DNA from 2 places in the Comamonas sp. NyZ500 genome. Region 2 is predicted to be linked to the other one. Evidence: riboswitches for the same ligand, from Rfam matches in the RefSeq annotation. Region 2 holds a riboswitch; the other holds the start of a gene.
What was found. A riboswitch is a leader RNA that binds a small molecule or an ion and turns the genes downstream of it on or off. The one in region 2 is predicted to bind glycine.

Region 1: another riboswitch for glycine. It lies ahead of JAO85_RS22510 (trimeric intracellular cation channel family protein); the one in region 2 lies ahead of gcvT (glycine cleavage system aminomethyltransferase GcvT).

Annotation. Positions count from the first base shown of each region.
Region 1 covers NZ_JAEIJE010000023.1:11,850-20,256, forward strand. Annotated here, with positions in the region: gene mnmC (FAD-dependent 5-carboxymethylaminomethyl-2-thiouridine(34) oxidoreductase MnmC) at 1-1,911, opposite strand, end outside; gene JAO85_RS22510 (trimeric intracellular cation channel family protein) at 2,073-2,738, opposite strand; glycine riboswitch at 2,791-2,910, opposite strand; glycine riboswitch at 2,924-3,016, opposite strand; gene JAO85_RS25830 (hypothetical protein) at 3,777-3,899, shown strand; gene JAO85_RS22520 (hypothetical protein) at 4,161-4,865, shown strand; gene JAO85_RS22525 (hypothetical protein) at 5,001-5,159, shown strand; gene JAO85_RS22530 (hypothetical protein) at 5,229-5,423, opposite strand; gene JAO85_RS22535 (GntR family transcriptional regulator) at 5,735-6,487, opposite strand; gene JAO85_RS22540 (sigma-54-dependent Fis family transcriptional regulator) at 6,492-8,195, opposite strand.
Region 2 covers NZ_JAEIJE010000001.1:581,120-589,526, forward strand. Annotated here, with positions in the region: gene JAO85_RS02570 (MolR family transcriptional regulator) at 1-263, opposite strand, end outside; gene gcvH (glycine cleavage system protein GcvH) at 311-685, opposite strand; gene gcvT (glycine cleavage system aminomethyltransferase GcvT) at 808-1,944, opposite strand; glycine riboswitch at 2,009-2,134, opposite strand; glycine riboswitch at 2,154-2,264, opposite strand; gene JAO85_RS02585 (energy transducer TonB) at 2,353-2,943, opposite strand; gene JAO85_RS02590 (MBL fold metallo-hydrolase) at 2,957-4,039, opposite strand; gene JAO85_RS02595 (hypothetical protein) at 4,190-4,519, shown strand; gene JAO85_RS02600 (DHA2 family efflux MFS transporter permease subunit) at 4,589-6,190, opposite strand; gene JAO85_RS02605 (HlyD family efflux transporter periplasmic adaptor subunit) at 6,206-7,516, opposite strand; gene JAO85_RS02610 (efflux transporter outer membrane subunit) at 7,667-8,407, opposite strand, start outside.

The DNA.
Region 1 (8,407 bases), on a different contig from region 2:
CTGCGTACCCAGGGCCTGAGCCAGTCTGCCATCCAGCGGCAGCGGCTCGCCATGCAGGCGTGCTGCCAGCAGCTCGCCGCATAGCATGGACAGTGTCAACCCGCGTGAGCCCAGCCCCGTCAGCACCCACAGGCCCGGTAGATCGGTGGCCGACTGCCCGGCGGGGCCTGCCAGCGGCAGACGGTCATAGGCCGCGCAACGCAGGCGCGCCCAGGTGGCGGGCCGCTGGTTCGCATCGAAGAAGGAGCCCAGCGCCTGCCTGCAGCCGGGCAGCAAAGCGCCCAGCTTTTCGCCATTGCTGGCATGGGCGGCCTGCTGGTCGGCAGCCGTGGGCGGCAGCTCGGTCACATCGCGCTCGAAGGTCGATCCCATGATCCACTGGTGCGCGCCGGCCCGGTCGGCCGAAGGGAAGTCCGGCACCAGATTGCCATGACCGTTGACAGGGAAGGGCGGCATGGCCGCAAGCGTCCCTGCATCATGCTCGGCCACGCTGACCTGGCCGCGTATGGCTTGCAGCTCCCATTCTCCTGCTGCCAGGCCGCTGGCCTGCAACAAGGGCTTGGTGTCCGGGCCCAGGGCCAGCACCAGCATGGGGGCTTCGGCCAGGGTCTGGCTCTGCGCATCCAGCACCTGCCAGATGTTGCGCACTTCATCGCGCATCAGCCGTGAAGCTCGGGCATGGCCCTGCCAATGAATCCCGGGGGCTTGCAGCAGCGCGCGCACCAGTTGTGCGGGGCGTACCCAGCCAGCCTGCTCATGCCAGACAGCGTGGCTGTCTGCAGGCAGCTTTGCCGCAGCCAGCTGAGCCAGCTGCGCAGGCGCACTCCAGTGCAGGCCCCAGGGGCTGGTCTCGCTGCCGGGTTGCAGCCATGACCTGGGCAGATGGGAGGGCTCGTTCAGGTCATGCTCCAGCACGCCGCCATGGGCCCAGTCCTGGGCTGGATGCAACTTTTGCGCTTGGCTCAGTTGCTGCAGATTTTGTAGCGTTGTGCGTACGCCGCTTCTGGACAGGCGCGATAGAACACTGTCATCGGGCGAAATATGCGGGCAAAACAAGCCGGCTGGCAGGCCTGATGCTCCTGCCGCAGGCTCGGCCGCAGCATCCAGCACCGTCACTTCCCAGCCGCGTCTTGCCAGGCTGGCGGCAGCGGCGGCACCAGCCAGGCCTGCACCCAGCACCAGGCAGCGGCCGGCCTGGCCCATGGGTGCAGGCAGGCCGTCAGGGCGATGGCGTGGCTCCCAGGCCGGGTTGTAGGCTGCATGCAGGTTATGGCGCTTGGGCGGCACGCCAGCGCGCTTCTTGACTTCAAAACCCTGAGCCTTGAGCGCCAGGCGCACATGGCCGGCCACGCACCAGGTGGCAAGCTGCGTGCCCCGGCGGCAATGGCGGGCAATGTTCTTCATGGCATCTTCATCCCACATCTCGGGGTTGAGCTGGGGAGAGAAGCCATCCAGATATACGCTGTCCGCCGTCATCTGCTGTTTGCGCAGCATGGTCCTGGCATCGCCTATATAGAGCGTCAGCAGCACCTGGCCGTCATCAAAGGAAAGGCGATGCACGCCGGGCAGCAGTCCCCACCATTGCTCGGCCAGTTGTTCGCCAAGCGCGCGCAGTACCTCATCGGCCGGCAAAAACGCGAGCAGATCCTCGCGCGAGACAGGGTAGGCCTCCACCGAGACAAAATGCAGAATGCGCGGGCGTCTGGGATCGGCCTTCCATGCCGCCCAGGTGACCAGGAAATTCAGGCCGAAGCCAAAGCCGGTTTCCAGAATGCGCCACTGCGCTGCATCGGCCCAGGCAACTGGCAGATCGCAGCCACCGAGAAAAACCTGGCGGGCCTGGTCGAGGCCGCCGAACTCGCTGTGATAGCGATCGCCGAATCTGGAACTATAGGGGGTGCCATCCGGCATCCATGTGATCGGTTCAGACATGGAAAGTGAAACTACATGGGTAATGCATGGCGCAGTCTAGTTCAGAGCAGCCAAGCAAGGGCCGCCCCGCAGCGATGGCTGCGTCCCCCTCCTGCTTAGCAAGAGAGGGGGAGGCGCGCAGCGCCACAGGGGAGTCTCGATCACTCCCAGCGCTGCTGGTACGAAAAAACCGGCAGACGCCATTTGAAACGAATGGCGGCCAGACGGAAGGCCAGGCCGCCGGCAAAACACACGATGGTGCTGATATTGGGGCTGACATCCAGATAGCGCAGGCCCAGGAACATCAGGCATACCGACAGCGACACGCTGGCATACAGCTCGCGGCGGAACACCACGGGGACCTGGTTGCAGAGCACATCGCGCAAGATGCCGCCGCTGATGCCGGTAATCATGCCGGCCATGATGATGACGATGGTGGGGTAGCCCAACTCCAGCGCGGTATTGCAGCCGATCAGCGAAAAGGCGATCAGGCCCATGGCGTCCAGCAGCAGAAACACCTGCTTGAGCCTGTGCATATGGCGTGCAATCACGGTGGTCAGCAGACCGAAGCTGATGACCAGATACACATATTCAGGGTGCTGGGTCCAGCCGATGGGGTAGTGGCCCAGCACCATGTCGCGGATGGTGCCGCCTCCCAGGGCTGTGACAAAGGCGATGACGACGACGCCGAAGATATCCATATTGCGCCTGCCTGCGGCGAGTGCGCCGGACATGGCTTCGGCGGTAATGGCCACCAGATAGATGACCAGCATGACGGTGAAGTTGGAGGCCTGGAACGAGTCCAGCAAAGAGACGGAAGGAAGCATGAAGGCACTTGAAAATAGACCAGCCACTCACATCGGCGGGAGTGTCCGGCTTGCCTCTCCCGCTGTCCTTTTACCTGAGAGTTGCGCATGAGCACCTTCGCGGTGGACATGCTTGCCCCTTCGGTGAGCCCTGCAGACTTGTGGTTGCGGGCTGCTCTCCAGTTGGCGATATCCGGGTCCTGTCAGACCCACCTGCGGTACTTATTGCCTGAGCGATTATGGGAGTTTGCGCCTTCGGCGGGAACCCTTGAAAGGCTCCGCTCTCCCGCGGGATGGGCGCGATTTTAGCCAGTTTCAGCGACTCTATTCGGGTTAATACCTGTATTGGTGTGGTTCTGCGGCTGCCGGCTGGGGGAGCGGAAGGCCGGTCTGAACCCGCCATGGCTCGCACAAGCCCGCGTCTTCGTCTGTGAAGCCGCCCGCCGTGAAAAACTCATACGCACGACATCAAAGGCCAAAAAGCGCAAAGCTCGTCAGAACGAAGACCATTGCGCTTCGTTTGGCCAGCACTGTGCTGACCGGCGCATCCCCACGGCCATTTTTAAGAATCTTCTTATGCCGTTCGATCGAGTCCGTTCCTATCCTTATCCACTTCAGATCAAACGGTCACGGCGAACCCCGGCGTTCGTGCAGGGCCGCAGCGTGTCTCCACACGCTTGCAAAAGGAGATGGGATGGGAGATTGGCTTCGACAGGCGCGTTGGGCCTTGTTCGGCCTGCTGGCGCTGATGGTGCCGGCGTCCGCACAAACGAAAAACAGTGCCGAACAGGAGAACGCCGCGCAGGAGCTGCTGCGCCAGCAAGAGCGTGAGCGGATACTGCGCGAGAAGCAGGAGACAGCGACCGATGTGCGGTTGCAGCCGGCGCAGGCTCCGCCGCCGGACCGGCTTCCACCGGAAGAAACGCCATGCTTCCCGATTGAACGCATCTGGCTTGATGGCGAAGACGCCTACAGATTCTTCTGGTCCCTGAAAGCGGAGCGGCCGACCCCGGCAATGACCCCGCCACGGGGCGCTGCCTCGGCACCGGCGGCATCAACATGGTCATGGCGCGCGTGCAGAACGCAGTCGTCGTTCGCGGCTTCGTCACCACGCGCATCCTCGCCGCGCCGCAGGACCTCACCTTAGCCGGCAATTTGTGCAACAACGCCCCCCAGTGGTAATCTGGGCTGGAACGTGCATTGGCTCATTCGAGGCGTCCTGAGAGTGCAGGTTTTCGTTCCGCCCCTTCCGATTCAGCGATCCGAATTCGGAGAAGGCATCGCATGAATCGTTCCGCGACCGTGCTGAACCCAAATGGTGTGTATGCCGAGCGGTACTTGCCTGCAGATGCCAGAGCAAAAAAGCGCGGCAGAAAAGCGTAGATTGAATTTCGGAGTCCACTCGGTCTGTCCGAGCGGAATGAATGTCCGGCAGCGGAGAAAATGAAAAATACGTCCAACGTTGTCAGGGTTTGCAGAGTATTCGATTTTGACGAAAGTCCTGCTGAAATCTACGCAAAGCTATGCCAGAGTTTGTCTTTGCTTCCTGCACCTTGGGGGCTGGCGAATGTGGATGTCATCACATTTGAAGACCGGCCCGATTGGCCTATCCATGAAGTGAGCTATCGACTTCACGAGGAGGTCAGTGGCCTTGAAATTGGACTTTTAAGCCGGAGGTATCGGCGAAATTCAGAGGCGCTTCCATGCCTTGAAGACTACATGACTGTCGAATTCAATTCCGCGAAAAATGGAGCCGACCTGAAGTATGTTTTCGATCAGGTGATCCCCCTCTACATACGCAGCTTTGGTGCGTTCTTCGCTGCGGTGGAGGACATGGATGTGCTGGCTGAAGAGGAAGACGAATTCTGGAGATCAAGTGATGAAGAGCGTATGCAAGTCCGGGCTCAATCCGGTCCACGTAGACAAGAGTGCCTTCACATCAGGCAAGTGAACTACTGGGCCAGAGAACAGTGCAGCAACTACTTCGGACTTACGCCAGAGCAGGTGGTGGGCATACTCAGCGACCACGTCGCCCGTGCGGATGTACTTGAGGAGGGCGCCTATATTGTTGTCTCGTACGACCCACTGACCTCGGAGCAGGCGCAAGCAATTACCTCTGCATTGATGCCTTTGCTGAAGACACGGTGAAGTACTTGAACGGGGTAGTGTCTTCGCTGCGTGCAGTGAGCCTGGGCGATTTTTTAGCCAGCCGACCTTGTCGGTAGCCCAAAGTACAACCTAACCGTCAATCCACGACACAGCAGCTCTAGAGAGCATTCCGTCATGGCTTACGACTTGCACTTGGTTAGAACTAGCAATTGGTTGGATGCCACCGATGCCCCAGTCACCAAGGAAGATGTTGATGCATTGCTCTTATCTGACGCCGAACTTGCCTGGTCAATGGACTACATCGACATGAAGCTTGAGGGTGAAGCAAAGTGATTCCATCTTATCGAATGGAAGGGCGAGCCCTTTTTTGGGTGGTACAAGGACCAAATCAGGTTCAACAGCTCAGATCAAGATGCGCTCATTAAGCTGATTGGTATGGCCGACGCGCTTAATGGCGCACCATGCATAAAAGCGCTCGGGAGATAGGGATTTAGCAAGTACCAGGTGGCCCCACTGATCCACCGCTTGCACTTGGTAGAACCGCCTGGAAAGATCGACGCCCACTCGCACGATGGGCCCATCGGTCAGCTCAGTCATGGCATTCTCCAGTTGAATCCGATGGGACTTTCGAGCATCCATGCTGATCATTGGGCATCAGCGCAGAACTAGGAAAGTCCTTTCGTATTCGTTCTGAGACGGTCGCGTCCCGGCCAAAAGCGGAAGTCGGCTTGATTCATGCAAGCCTCTGACGAATGCTGGCCTACGGAGTTATTCGTGGTCAGTGGCCTGAATGGCAACGGCAATCGAGTGATGGACTGCTCTTAGACAGGTAGACATACCCTGTCTATCCTCTGGCACTTTCCTATCCAGCACAGACGGATATCAAAATGATAAAACTGTGCTGCAGTTCATACCTCCCCTTCCGGCCGGATGCCAGGCAACACCAGTTTGCCTTCCCGCATGGCCTGCAGCAGCAGATGGGGGGTGGTGCAAATATGGGCTTCCAGGGCCAGGGCCGCGCGGGCCTCGTGGCCAGCCATGGCGAGCTCGAAGATCTCCTGGTGCTCGGCATGCACATCGCGGGTGAGCGCGGGCTGCTCCATGGCGTAGCAGCGGTAGCGCTCGCTATGGCGCGCCAGCAGGCGTAGCACCTTCAATGTCCAAGGGGATGCATAGCCGGAGAGCAGGGTCTCGTGAAAGCGCAGGTTCAAGGCCTCCCACTGGCGGCGGTTGTCGCTGGACAGCGGTTGCTCGGCTGCCGAGAGCTCGTCATAGCTGGCCTGCAACTGGGACCGCCAGGCCGCGTCGCCATGGCGTATGGATTCACGCAGTGCATGGGTTTCGATATGTACCCGCAGGCGGGTGATGTCCTGCAGGTCGTCCATGGCGATGGTGGAGACGCGAAAGCCGCGCTGGCCTTCGGTTGTGACCAGGGCATCACTGACCAGGCGCGTCAACGCCTCCCGCAAGGTGCCTGCACCGACCTCGTAAGCCTGGCGCAGATGCTCTATGCGCAGCTTGCTGCCAGGCAGCAGGCGGCCTTCGACAATGTCGGTGCGCAGCCGGGCATAGGTTTGCTCGGTCAGGGTGCGCGATGCCTCGCCGCCGCTGGATTCAACCTCGGGCAGGGCCAGGCATTGCATAAAGGATTTCTTGGCCAAGCGTTTACTCCTCGGTACCTGTTGTGCGTTCGCGGATGCGTGAGAGCCGGTAGCTGAGTTGGGGGCGGGTCATGCCCAGGGCGCGGGCCGCTGCGGCCAGATTGCCGCTGGCGCGGCGCACGGCTTCTTGCAGCAGCCCGTCTTCCAGGGCGTCCAGCGAAAGCCCCTGGTGCTGCATGCTGTCGTAGACACTGGCCGTATGCAGATCGCCATCTGTGCCGCAGGCCTGGGCCAGATGGCCTTGGTCGTCTATGGTACTTTGGCCGTTATCGCTCCATTGGGGGAACAGGCAAGCCACATCGATGGGTTCGCCGGTCGGCGTGAGGATGAGGCCGCGTTCCACCAGGTTCTCCAGCTCGCGCACATTGCCGGGCCAGCTGTGGCCGCGCAGCGCGGTCAGCGCCCGGTCACTGAAGCCCGGGGCCGGCTTGCCGTGCAAGGCCGAGTATTTCTGCAGCAAATGCATGGCTAGCAGCTCGATATCGTCCACGCGCTCGCGCAGCGCAGGGATGCGTATGGGGTAGACGTTGAGGCGGTAGAGCAGGTCGCGCCGAAAGCGCCCCTGTTCCACGGCTTTCTCCAGGTCCACATTGGTGGCGGCGATCACGCGTACATCGACCTGGGTGCTGCGGTGGCCGCCCAGGCGTTCCACCTCGCCGCTTTGCAGCACGCGCAGCAGCTTGGCCTGGGCGGCCAGGGGTAGCTCGCCCAGCTCGTCCAGCATCAGTGTGCCGCCATGGGCGCGTTCAAAGCGCCCTATGCGCGTGGCTGTGGCGCCGGTGAAGGCGCCTTTTTCGGCGCCGAACAGCTCGCTCTCTATCAGGTCGGCGGGCAGGGCCGCGCAGTTCACTGCCACAAAGGGTTTGTCGGCACGCGGGCTCATGGCATGAAGGGCGCGCGCAAAGCGTTCCTTGCCCACGCCGGTCTCGCCCGTGAGCAACACCGTAACCTGGGTGGGAGCTGCCTTGGACAGCAACTCCAGCGCGGCCTGAAAGGCACGTGAATGGCCCAGCAACGGGCCCTGGCTGTCGCAAGGGGCCAGGCCGGTGCGCAAGGCCTCGACCTGAGACTGCAGCTCATCCAGGCGTACCAGCATGGAGTCGGGGTCGTAGTCGCGTGCGATCTGTTCGCCATCGGGCCACTCATGTTGAAACCGGCCCTCTATCAGGCAGTGTGCGTGGCCACAGGTGGAGCACTGCATTTCCTTGAAAAACACCGGGCGACGGAAGAACGCGCTGGAGTAACCCGAGGCATAACCCAGCAGCATCCAGCACGAGGGCTGGTCCTGGGGGCCCCATTCGCGCAAATGGATTTCCGCTTCCCAGCTGTGTTCCCAGCGCACCACGCATTGAAAGTGGCCCGCCTGCTCATCGGCCTCAAAGATTTCCGGCGTGGCGCGCACCGCACCCTCCAGCCGGTGCAGCTGGGGACCTACGGCAAACATCTCGAACAGGCTGGCTGTGGGCCTTATCTGGCGTGCCAGCAACGCATCGCGCTCACCTGCGGCATAGCCGGCACGCAGCAGCAGGCGCCGCGTGTGATCGGGGCCCATGGTGTTCATCATTTCGCGGCGCAGGGCGTGAAGAGAGGCCAGATGCAGCAGCAACATGCGCTGGCCCGAGAGCCAGATCAGTCCGTCTTCGGTGGAGAAGCGGACCTGGCTGCGCAAATCGGCATCGGAGGGTAAGGCGGGAGGAGTGTGGGGCATGAGAAAACTATCGATAAAACATCGAATTCTGGCTACGGGATTGACCCGCATCCCCGGCCTTGAACTGCTGGCGTAATTGATGAATTGCGCACCTTTGCTTGGGGTGCTTGATCATTTGGTCATGCTGCAGCGCAGTAGGAACTGAAGCACTGTGGATGCCGTCCTAGGGTTTGCCCTGGAATCACTGCTCCCCAGCTTGCTCAAACACGCAT
Region 2 (8,407 bases):
AGCATGCCCTCGGGCACGGGCAGATCCCAGTCGCTCAGTTGCTGCTGCAAAAAGCGCAGGGCCTTGGCGTTGCCGCCTGTTTGCTCCTGGTACCACTCTTGAAGAGCGGCCAGTGTGTCGCTGCCATCATCGCTGCCGAAGGGGCTGAAGTCGTCACCGCCGTCGTAATAGAAGTCCTGGGCTGCGATGCGCGCAAAGGTCGGGTGGCTGGTCTCGCGGGCGAGACCGACGTCCGGATCGTCGAAATACAGAATGGTGCTCATGGCTGCATGCAAAAACGGCCTTCGCAATGCGAGGGCCGTTGATACGCTTAGTTGTCCTTGGCGAAGTCGTTGTAGGCAGTCTCTTCCATCAGGCCTTCGAGCTCGCCCACATTGCTCATCTTGACCTTGAAGAACCAGCCAGCGGCCAGGGGGGCGCTGTTGGCGAGCGACGGGTCGTCGCGCAGGGCTTCGTTGACTTCGACGATCTCGCCGGTCACGGGCATGTAGACATCGGCAGCGGCCTTGACGGACTCGACCACGCCAGCCACATCGCCGGCCTTGAAGGTGGAGCCCACGGCAGGCAGGTCCACAAACACCACATCGCCCAGTGCATCCTGTGCGTGTACGGTGATGCCGACGATGGCGGCATTGGTGTCAGCGGCGTTGATCCATTCGTGTTCTTTGGAATACTTGATGCTCATGGAAGGCTCCAGATGGGGGATTCAGGGGAATCGGGTGTTGTTTGAGAAAGGTCCAGCTCGCACTTTAGCGGTGTTCTGGCCGCTGTTTGGCAAACTGGCCCGTCTCATGCGCGGCGGCAGACCTAGCCGCGGTAGTAGCGGGTGGGAACGAAGGGCGTGGCGACCACTTTCATGGGCACGGGCTTGCCGCGCACCATGGCGAAGATTTCCGTATCGATGGCGGCATAGTCGGGCTCGACATAGGCCAGCGCCACAGGCTGGTTGAGCGTGGGGCTGAGCAGGCCGCTGGTGATGTGGCCGATATGCTGTCCATCCATGTTTTCCAGCACGGCGGGCTCGCGCACGGGAATGCGTTCCAGCGCGATCAGGCCCACGCGCTTGCGGCGCAGCGACTGAGGGTTCTGCAATTGCTCCAGCACGATGGCCGCACCGGGAAAACCGCCCTCGCGCTCGCCGCCGGTGCGGCGAACCTTCTGCATGGCCCAGTTCAGCGCGGCTTCGACCGGCGTGGTGCTGGTGTCGATGTCGTTGCCGTACAGGCAAAGTCCGGCTTCTAGGCGCAGCGAGTTGCGCGCGCCCAGACCGATGGGGGCCACCTCGGGCTGTGCCAGCAGCGCTTCGGCAAAGGCTTCGGCAGCTTCGCCGGGCAGGGAGATTTCAAAGCCGTCCTCGCCCGTATAGCCGCTGCGCGTGATGTAGAGCGCATGGCCTTGCCAGTCGAAGTGGTTGCCGGTCATGAAGACCAGTTGTGTCACACCGGGAATCAGGCGCGAGAGGGCTGTGGCAGCTTGCGGACCTTGCAGGGCCAGCAGGGCGCGATCGGGCAATGGGACGACCTCGCAGCGGCTGGCGATGCGGCTCTGGATATGAGCGATATCGGCCTCTTTGCAGGCGCCGTTGACGATGAGGAACAGATCTTCGCCGCGGTTGACGAACATCAGGTCGTCGAGAATTCCGCCTTGTTCATCGAGCAGCAGGCCGTAGCGCTGCTTGTGCAGGCCCAGGTCCATGACATCGACGGGCATCAGCGATTCGAGCGCGGCGGCGGCATCGGGGCCGCGCAACAGCAACTGGCCCATGTGCGAGACATCGAACAGGCCGGCAGCCTTGCGCGTGTGCAGATGCTCGGCCATCAGGCCTTGAGGGTATTGCACGGGCATGGCGTAGCCGGCAAACGGCACCATGCGGGCACCCAGTTTCTGGTGCAGTGCAAACAGCGGTGTGGAACGCAGATCGGAAGAGGTGTCAGCAGCAGTCACAGGCAAGCGCTCCGGTGGTCAAACCAAAATGAGTGGCCATGCATGGCTGGGCCATGCGTGGCGGGCTTGCCCTGCTGTCCGCTTTACCTGAGAGATTCACTGCACGCATTGCATCGGGCAGTTTGCTCCTTCGGTGGATGCCGGCGCACATACGAAATGACGGCCTGCATCTCTCTCCAGCAAGGGACGCTGCAGGTTTGCACACCTTGCAGCGCTTGTCAGTCCTTTTGCCTGAGCGTTTTGACACCGGGTTGGGGGTCTGCGCCTTCGGCGGTGCGAGGCAGCTTCAAGCTGCAGGCACTCTCTCCTGACCTTGGCGATTCTAGCGGTGGGCAAGGGGCTTGCACCACCGAATCGGATGGATTCTGGGGTTTTCGAGCACAGATCGCTGGAATTGAGCTTGCGGTCTCACTGCGGTTCTGTGTTCATGGCGGGCGTTCGAGGAACATCGATCTCCTGGCGCGGAAACACCAGTTGGTAGGGCTGCTCGAAGCAGGACGTCACGGGCTGGCCCTGGCGCATGCCGGGCTTGAACTTCCAGCGTTCGAGCGAGCGCATGATGGACTTCACGATGCGGGGATCGGTATCGGCGGGCTGGTAGGCCACACGGCCGAGTTCGCCCTGGACCGTGACTTCCAGGCGGAAGACCACCGTGGTCTCCAGCCCGTTCGGAAACCAGTGGGCGCTGATGAAAGGCGTGGTATGGCGGCGTGGCTGCGGTTGCCGATCGAGCTGGGCGGGGGGTGTGCAGTCTGCCTTGATCCAGGCAGGCCATTCCATGCTCTGTGGCCGCCTGTGCTGCGTGTCCAGTGGCGGAGCCGGCGTCGGCTCCGGCTGCCCGGAAACTGTGCTCGAGATGCCGGCAGTCGGCGGTTGCTTGGGCTGGCTGCCATCGAAGAGGTGGGAGCAGGCTCCGAGCAGCAAGGCGGTCAGAGACGCGGCGCAGGCGGCGGCAAGGTGTGAGGTGCGCGAAATGTCCATGAGGACATTGTCGGCCATGCGGGTTGCACCTTCAGGGTTGCGCGGGGCGCAGATCCAGTCCCTTGCTGTCGGCCTCGGCGCAGGCGCGCCACCAGGGCGATCCGGCATGGGGGGTATCCAGGTCCAGGCGCTCGCCCATCATGGGTGTGGCGATCTCTATGCCGTGCTGCCTGCCCAGATTCAGGATCTGCTCAAAGGGGTCCCACCAGGCATGCATGGCGAGGTTGAAAGTGCCGTTGTGTATGGGCAGCAGCCATTGGCCGCCGAGATCCCGGTGTGCCTGCACGGTCTGCGCCGGATGCATATGGACATAGGGCCAGTGGGCGTCGTAGGCGCCGGTCTCCATCAACGTGACATCGAAGGGGCCGAAGTGCCTGCCGATTTCGGCAAAACCGTCGAAGTAGCCGCCATCGCCGCTGAAGAAGACGCGCAGCGGCCTGTCGGCCTGGCGATCTTCTATGGTCCAGGACGCCCAGAGCGTGCGGTTGCCGTCGCGCAGGCTGCGTCCCGAGAAATGCTGGGCCGGCGTGGCCGTGAAGCGCAGGCCGTCGACCTCGCTGCCCTGCCACCAGTCGTGCTGCACGATCTTGTCGGCCGGCACGCCCCAGGCCACCAGTCTGTCTCCCACTCCCAAGGGGCAGAGAAAAACTCCCACCTTGGGCGCGAGCACGCGAATGGTGGCGCGGTCCAGATGGTCGTAGTGGTCATGCGAGAGCAGCACGCCGCGCAAGGCAGGCAACTCGTCCAGGGCAATCGGCGGGGCATGAAAGCGCTTGGGGCCGGCAAACGATAGCGGCGAGGCGCGCTCGGAAAACACGGGGTCCGTCAACCACCAGCCGCCGCGCAGCTTCATCAGCAAGGTCGAATGGCCCAGGCGATACAGGCTGCGTTCGGGCGCGAGGTTCAGCTCGGTCGTGCTCAGCGGCAAAATGGGCAGCGCCTTGCCCGGCTGGGAATCGGTCGGCTTGTTGAAGAAGAACTTCCATAGCGTCCCGGCATCTGGCTTGGGGCTGTTGACCGGACGCGGATGCGTGTTGCGAAAACGCCCGCCCGAATACTGAGGCGAGTCCTCGTAGTCGGTGATGGAGGTGGAGAGACTTGGTTTGCGAAACAAGATCAGGCGCCTTATTGAGACATTGGCCGCAGTTTGGGACGGTTTGCAGCGCTGCAAGAGCCGGCTTGCAAGAGGCCGTAACACAGGCACGGCCATTCAGCTGCTTTCTCGGGGCGGATGCGACACTCGCTGTCTGAGGAGCAAATGCACATGAATCCCATGGTTCACAATTTGGAGAGCATGCTGGCGGCCGGCAAGGATGGTGCGCTGCTGCGCTATACCCTGGGCAAGGCCTATGCCGACGACGAGCAGATGGCCGTGGCGCGCGAGCATCTGCGTAAGGCCACGGCACTGGATGCCGAATACTCCGTCGCCTGGAAGCAATTGGGCAAGGTGGAGCTGGCGCTGGGCGATGCACAGGCCGCGCGCGCCGCCTGGCAGCAAGGGCTGAGCTGCGCCCAGACCAAGGGCGATGCCCAGGTCGTCAAGGAGCTGCAGGTGTTTTTGCGACGCCTGGACAAGCAAGCTGATGGTACTTAGGGGCTATCAAAAAAATAGCTGAAAACGCTTGTGATTCAAGAATTTTCAGCCAATTTTGTCTGAAGTTAATCAGTGTGCGCCAGCGGCCGCGTCGGAGGCTCCTGCGGCAGAGGCCGGGCGCTTGGTGAACCAGATCAGCACGATCAGGCTCAGGAACAGAAAGGACGATGCCAGAAAGATGTCGTCGGCAGCCCGCGTGAAGGCCTGCTGATCGATCAGCCGGTTGATCTGGACATAGGCCTGCTCGGCACTCATGCCCGCTGCCTGCAGATTTTTGACCGTGCTGGCAAACGTGCCCTGGCCTTGCACCAGCAACTCGGTCAGATGGGCATGGTGCATGGAAGCCCGGCTTTCCCAGAGCGTGGTGGCAATCGAGGTGCCCATGGCGCCGGCCGTGATCCGCACGAAGTTGGACAGGCCTGCGGCGGCCGGAATGCGGTCCGGCGTCAGTCCGCTCAGCGTGATGGTGGTCAGCGGAATGAAGAAGAAGGCCATGGCGCCGCCCTGGATCAGCGTGGGAATCAGGATATGGGCGAAGTCGGTCTCCACGGTGAACTTCGAGCGCATCCACAGCACCATGGCAAACACGATGAAGGCAATCGTGGCCATCTTGCGCGGATCCCAGACACCGACCTTGCGGCCCACCATGGGCGTGAGCAGGATGGCAAGCAGTCCCACCGGCGCCAGAGCCAGGCCGGCCGAGGTGGAGGTGTAGCCCATCCATTGCTGCAGCCACAGCGGCAGCAGCACCACATTGCCGAAGAACAGGCCGTAGGCGATGGACAGCGCGATCGAGCCGGCCGCGAAGTTGCGCCTCTTGAACAGGCGCAGATCGACGACGGGATGGGCGTCGGTCAGCTCCCAGACCACGAACACGGCAAAGGCCACGACGGCGATCACCGCAAAGGCGATGATTTCATTGGAGGCAAACCAGTCCAGCTCCTTGCCCTTGTCCAGCATCAGCTGCAGTGCCGCCACCCAGAGCACAAGCAGGGACAGGCCCACGGTGTCGATAGGCAGCTTGCGCGTGGGCGTTTCGCGGTTGCGGTAGATGCTCCAGGTCATGAGGGCCGAGAGCAGGCCCACGGGCACATTGATGTAGAAGATCCAGGGCCAGGAAATATTGTCCGTGATCCAGCCGCCCAGCAGCGGCCCCACCACGGGAGCGACCAGCGTGGTCACGCCCCATAGCGATAGCGCCACACCGGCCTTGGCGGGCGGATAGCTGGACAGCAGCAGGGTCTGCGACAGCGGAATCATGGGGCCGGCCACGGCGCCTTGCAGCACGCGGAACAGCACCAGCATCTCCAGCGAGGAGGCAAAGCCGCAGAGCCAGGAGGTCAGCACGAACAGCAGCACGCTCATGGTGAACAGGCGCACGGCACCGAAGCGCTGGGTGAGCCAGCCCGTCAGCGGCACGGAGATGGCATTGGCCACGCCGAAGCTGGTGATGACCCAGGTGCCCTGGCTGGGGCTGACGCCCACATCGCCCGAGATGGCCGGAATGGCCACGTTGGCGATGGAGGAGTCCAGCACGTTCATGAAGGTGGCCAGCGAGAGCGCCAGCGTGCCCAGGGCGAGCTGTGCGCCCTTGAGCGGGGCGATGGCAGGCACCGCCGGAGCCGGTGGCGAGGCACCCGCTCCGGGATTGGCAGAAGTCGAGGAAGTCATGGCTGATTCCGCGTCTTATTGCGCAGGCTGGGCAGCGGGTTGGGCGGGCGCAGCCGGGGCCGGAGCGGGCAGACCGGCCAGCTGGGTCAGTGCCGGCAGCTTGTCGCCCGCGATGATGTGCTGGATGCGCTGCTCGGCCTGGGCCAGGCTGCCGTCATAGACCGTGGTCTGGGCTACGGGCTCGGTACGCGGCGTGCTGGCCAGGGCCTGGCCGTCCTTGTCGCGGATATCGACCTTCGCGTCCATGGACAGGCCCACACGCAGCGGGTGCTGCTTGAGCGCTTCGGGCTCCAGGCTGATGCGCACGGGAACGCGCTGCACCACCTTGATCCAGTTGCCGGTGGCGTTCTGCGCGGGCAGCAGCGCAAACGCCGCACCCGTGCCCGCACCCAGGCCCACGACCTTGCCTTCGTACGTGGTCTTGTCGCCGTAGACGTCGGCGGTCAGCTCCACCTTCTGGCCCATGCGCAGATCGGCCAGCTGGCTTTCCTTGAAGTTGGCATCCACCCAGAGCTTGTGCAGATCGACCACGGTCAGCAGCGGCGAGCCGGCGGCCACGCGCTGGCCCAGTTGCACGCCGCGCTTGGCCACAAAACCGTCCACGGGCGCGATCAGCCGCGTGCGCTGCAGGGCCAGATAGGCCTCGCGCACCTTGGCTGCGGCCGCCATGACGGCGGGGAAGTCCTCGGCGGTCGTGCCCTTGGTCTGGGCTTCGGCGGCCGTCAGCTGGGCCTTGGCAGCACGCACGGCGGCTTCTGCGGCCGCCACGGCGTTGCCGGCAGCCGTGGCCAGGGCCTTGGCATGGTCAAACTCTTCCTTGCCCACGGCACCGGTGGCCGTGAGCGGGCGGCGGCGCGCCACATCCTCGTTGGCCTTGGCGGCATCGGCCTTGAGGCGCAGCAGATCGGCTTCGCGCTGGGCCACCTGGGCGGCCAGCGGGGCGTTGTTGGCATACAGGGTGCGGGTCTGGCGCGCAGTCTGGGCCAGCTGCGACTCGGCCTGGGCCAGTTGCACCAGATAGTCGGCAGGGTCCAGTTGCACCAGCAACTGGCCGGCCCGGACATAGTCGGTATCGTCGGCACCGATGCTGATCACGGTGCCGCCGACCTGGGGCGTGATCTGCACCACGTTGCCGGCCACATAGGCGTTGTCCGTGGTCTGGTAGTTGCGGGCCACCATCCAGTGCCAGCCGCCCCAGGCGATGGCGGCCACGGCGACGGCGGCTGCCACGATGGTCAGGCCCTTGCGGCGGCCCGCTGGGTTGGCGCTGGGCGTAGCTGCCGCAGGAGCTTGGGGAGCGTTCTGAGTAGGCTTGGTGTCGGTCATGATGTTGGCGCTTTGTTATCTGTGAAGCGGTTTTGCGCTATTGAAAAGAGGAGCTGCTAGCGCTTATCAATAAAAGAATTGAGAGTGTTTTTGCCTTGAATTCAATGGCAGTAAAGCGGTAGCAGCTATTGATTTTGTTGAGTTCGATGTCTATTGCACGGCAACAGCCGGGGTGTCGTCGCTCCAGCCGCCGCCCAGGGCTGCGGCCAGGGCCACGCGGGTATCGAGCTCGCGCGCCTGCAGGTCCACGGCCAGGCGGCGCTGGTTGATGAGCTGGGTTTCGGTGTTGAGCACGGTGATCTGGCTACCCAGACCGGCCTGATAGCGCTGCACGGCAAAGTCATAGGCCCGCTCGGCCTTGGACAGCGACTCGGTTTGCAGCTGCTGCTGGCGCTGCAGCGATTGCACGGAGGCAATGGCATCACCCGCCTGCTTGACGGCATCGAGCACGGCGCCGTTGTACTGGGCGATGGCGGTGTCGAGATCGGCCTGTTTGCCGCGCAACTGGGCGCGCAGGCGCTTGCCGTCGAAGATGGGCAGGCGCAGCGCAGGCGTGATGCCCATCTGGCGCGAGCTGCCCTGCAGCAGATTGTCCAGGCCCAGCGCGTTGAGGCCCACAAAGGCCGTCAGATTCACATCGGGGTAGAAGTCGGCCCTGGCCGATTCAATGCCTTGCGTGGCCGCTTCCACGCGCCAGCGCGCGGCCACCACATCGGGGCGGCGGCCCAGCAGATCCGCGCCCAGAGCCTGCGGCACGGGCTGGATGCGCAGCACCGACAGTCTGGGCGAGAGCGCATTTTGCGCATCGGGCGCCTGGGCGCAGAGCACGGCAATCGTGCGGCGCGCCAGCGTGATCTGCTCGCCGAGCATCTCGATCTGGGTCTGGGCATC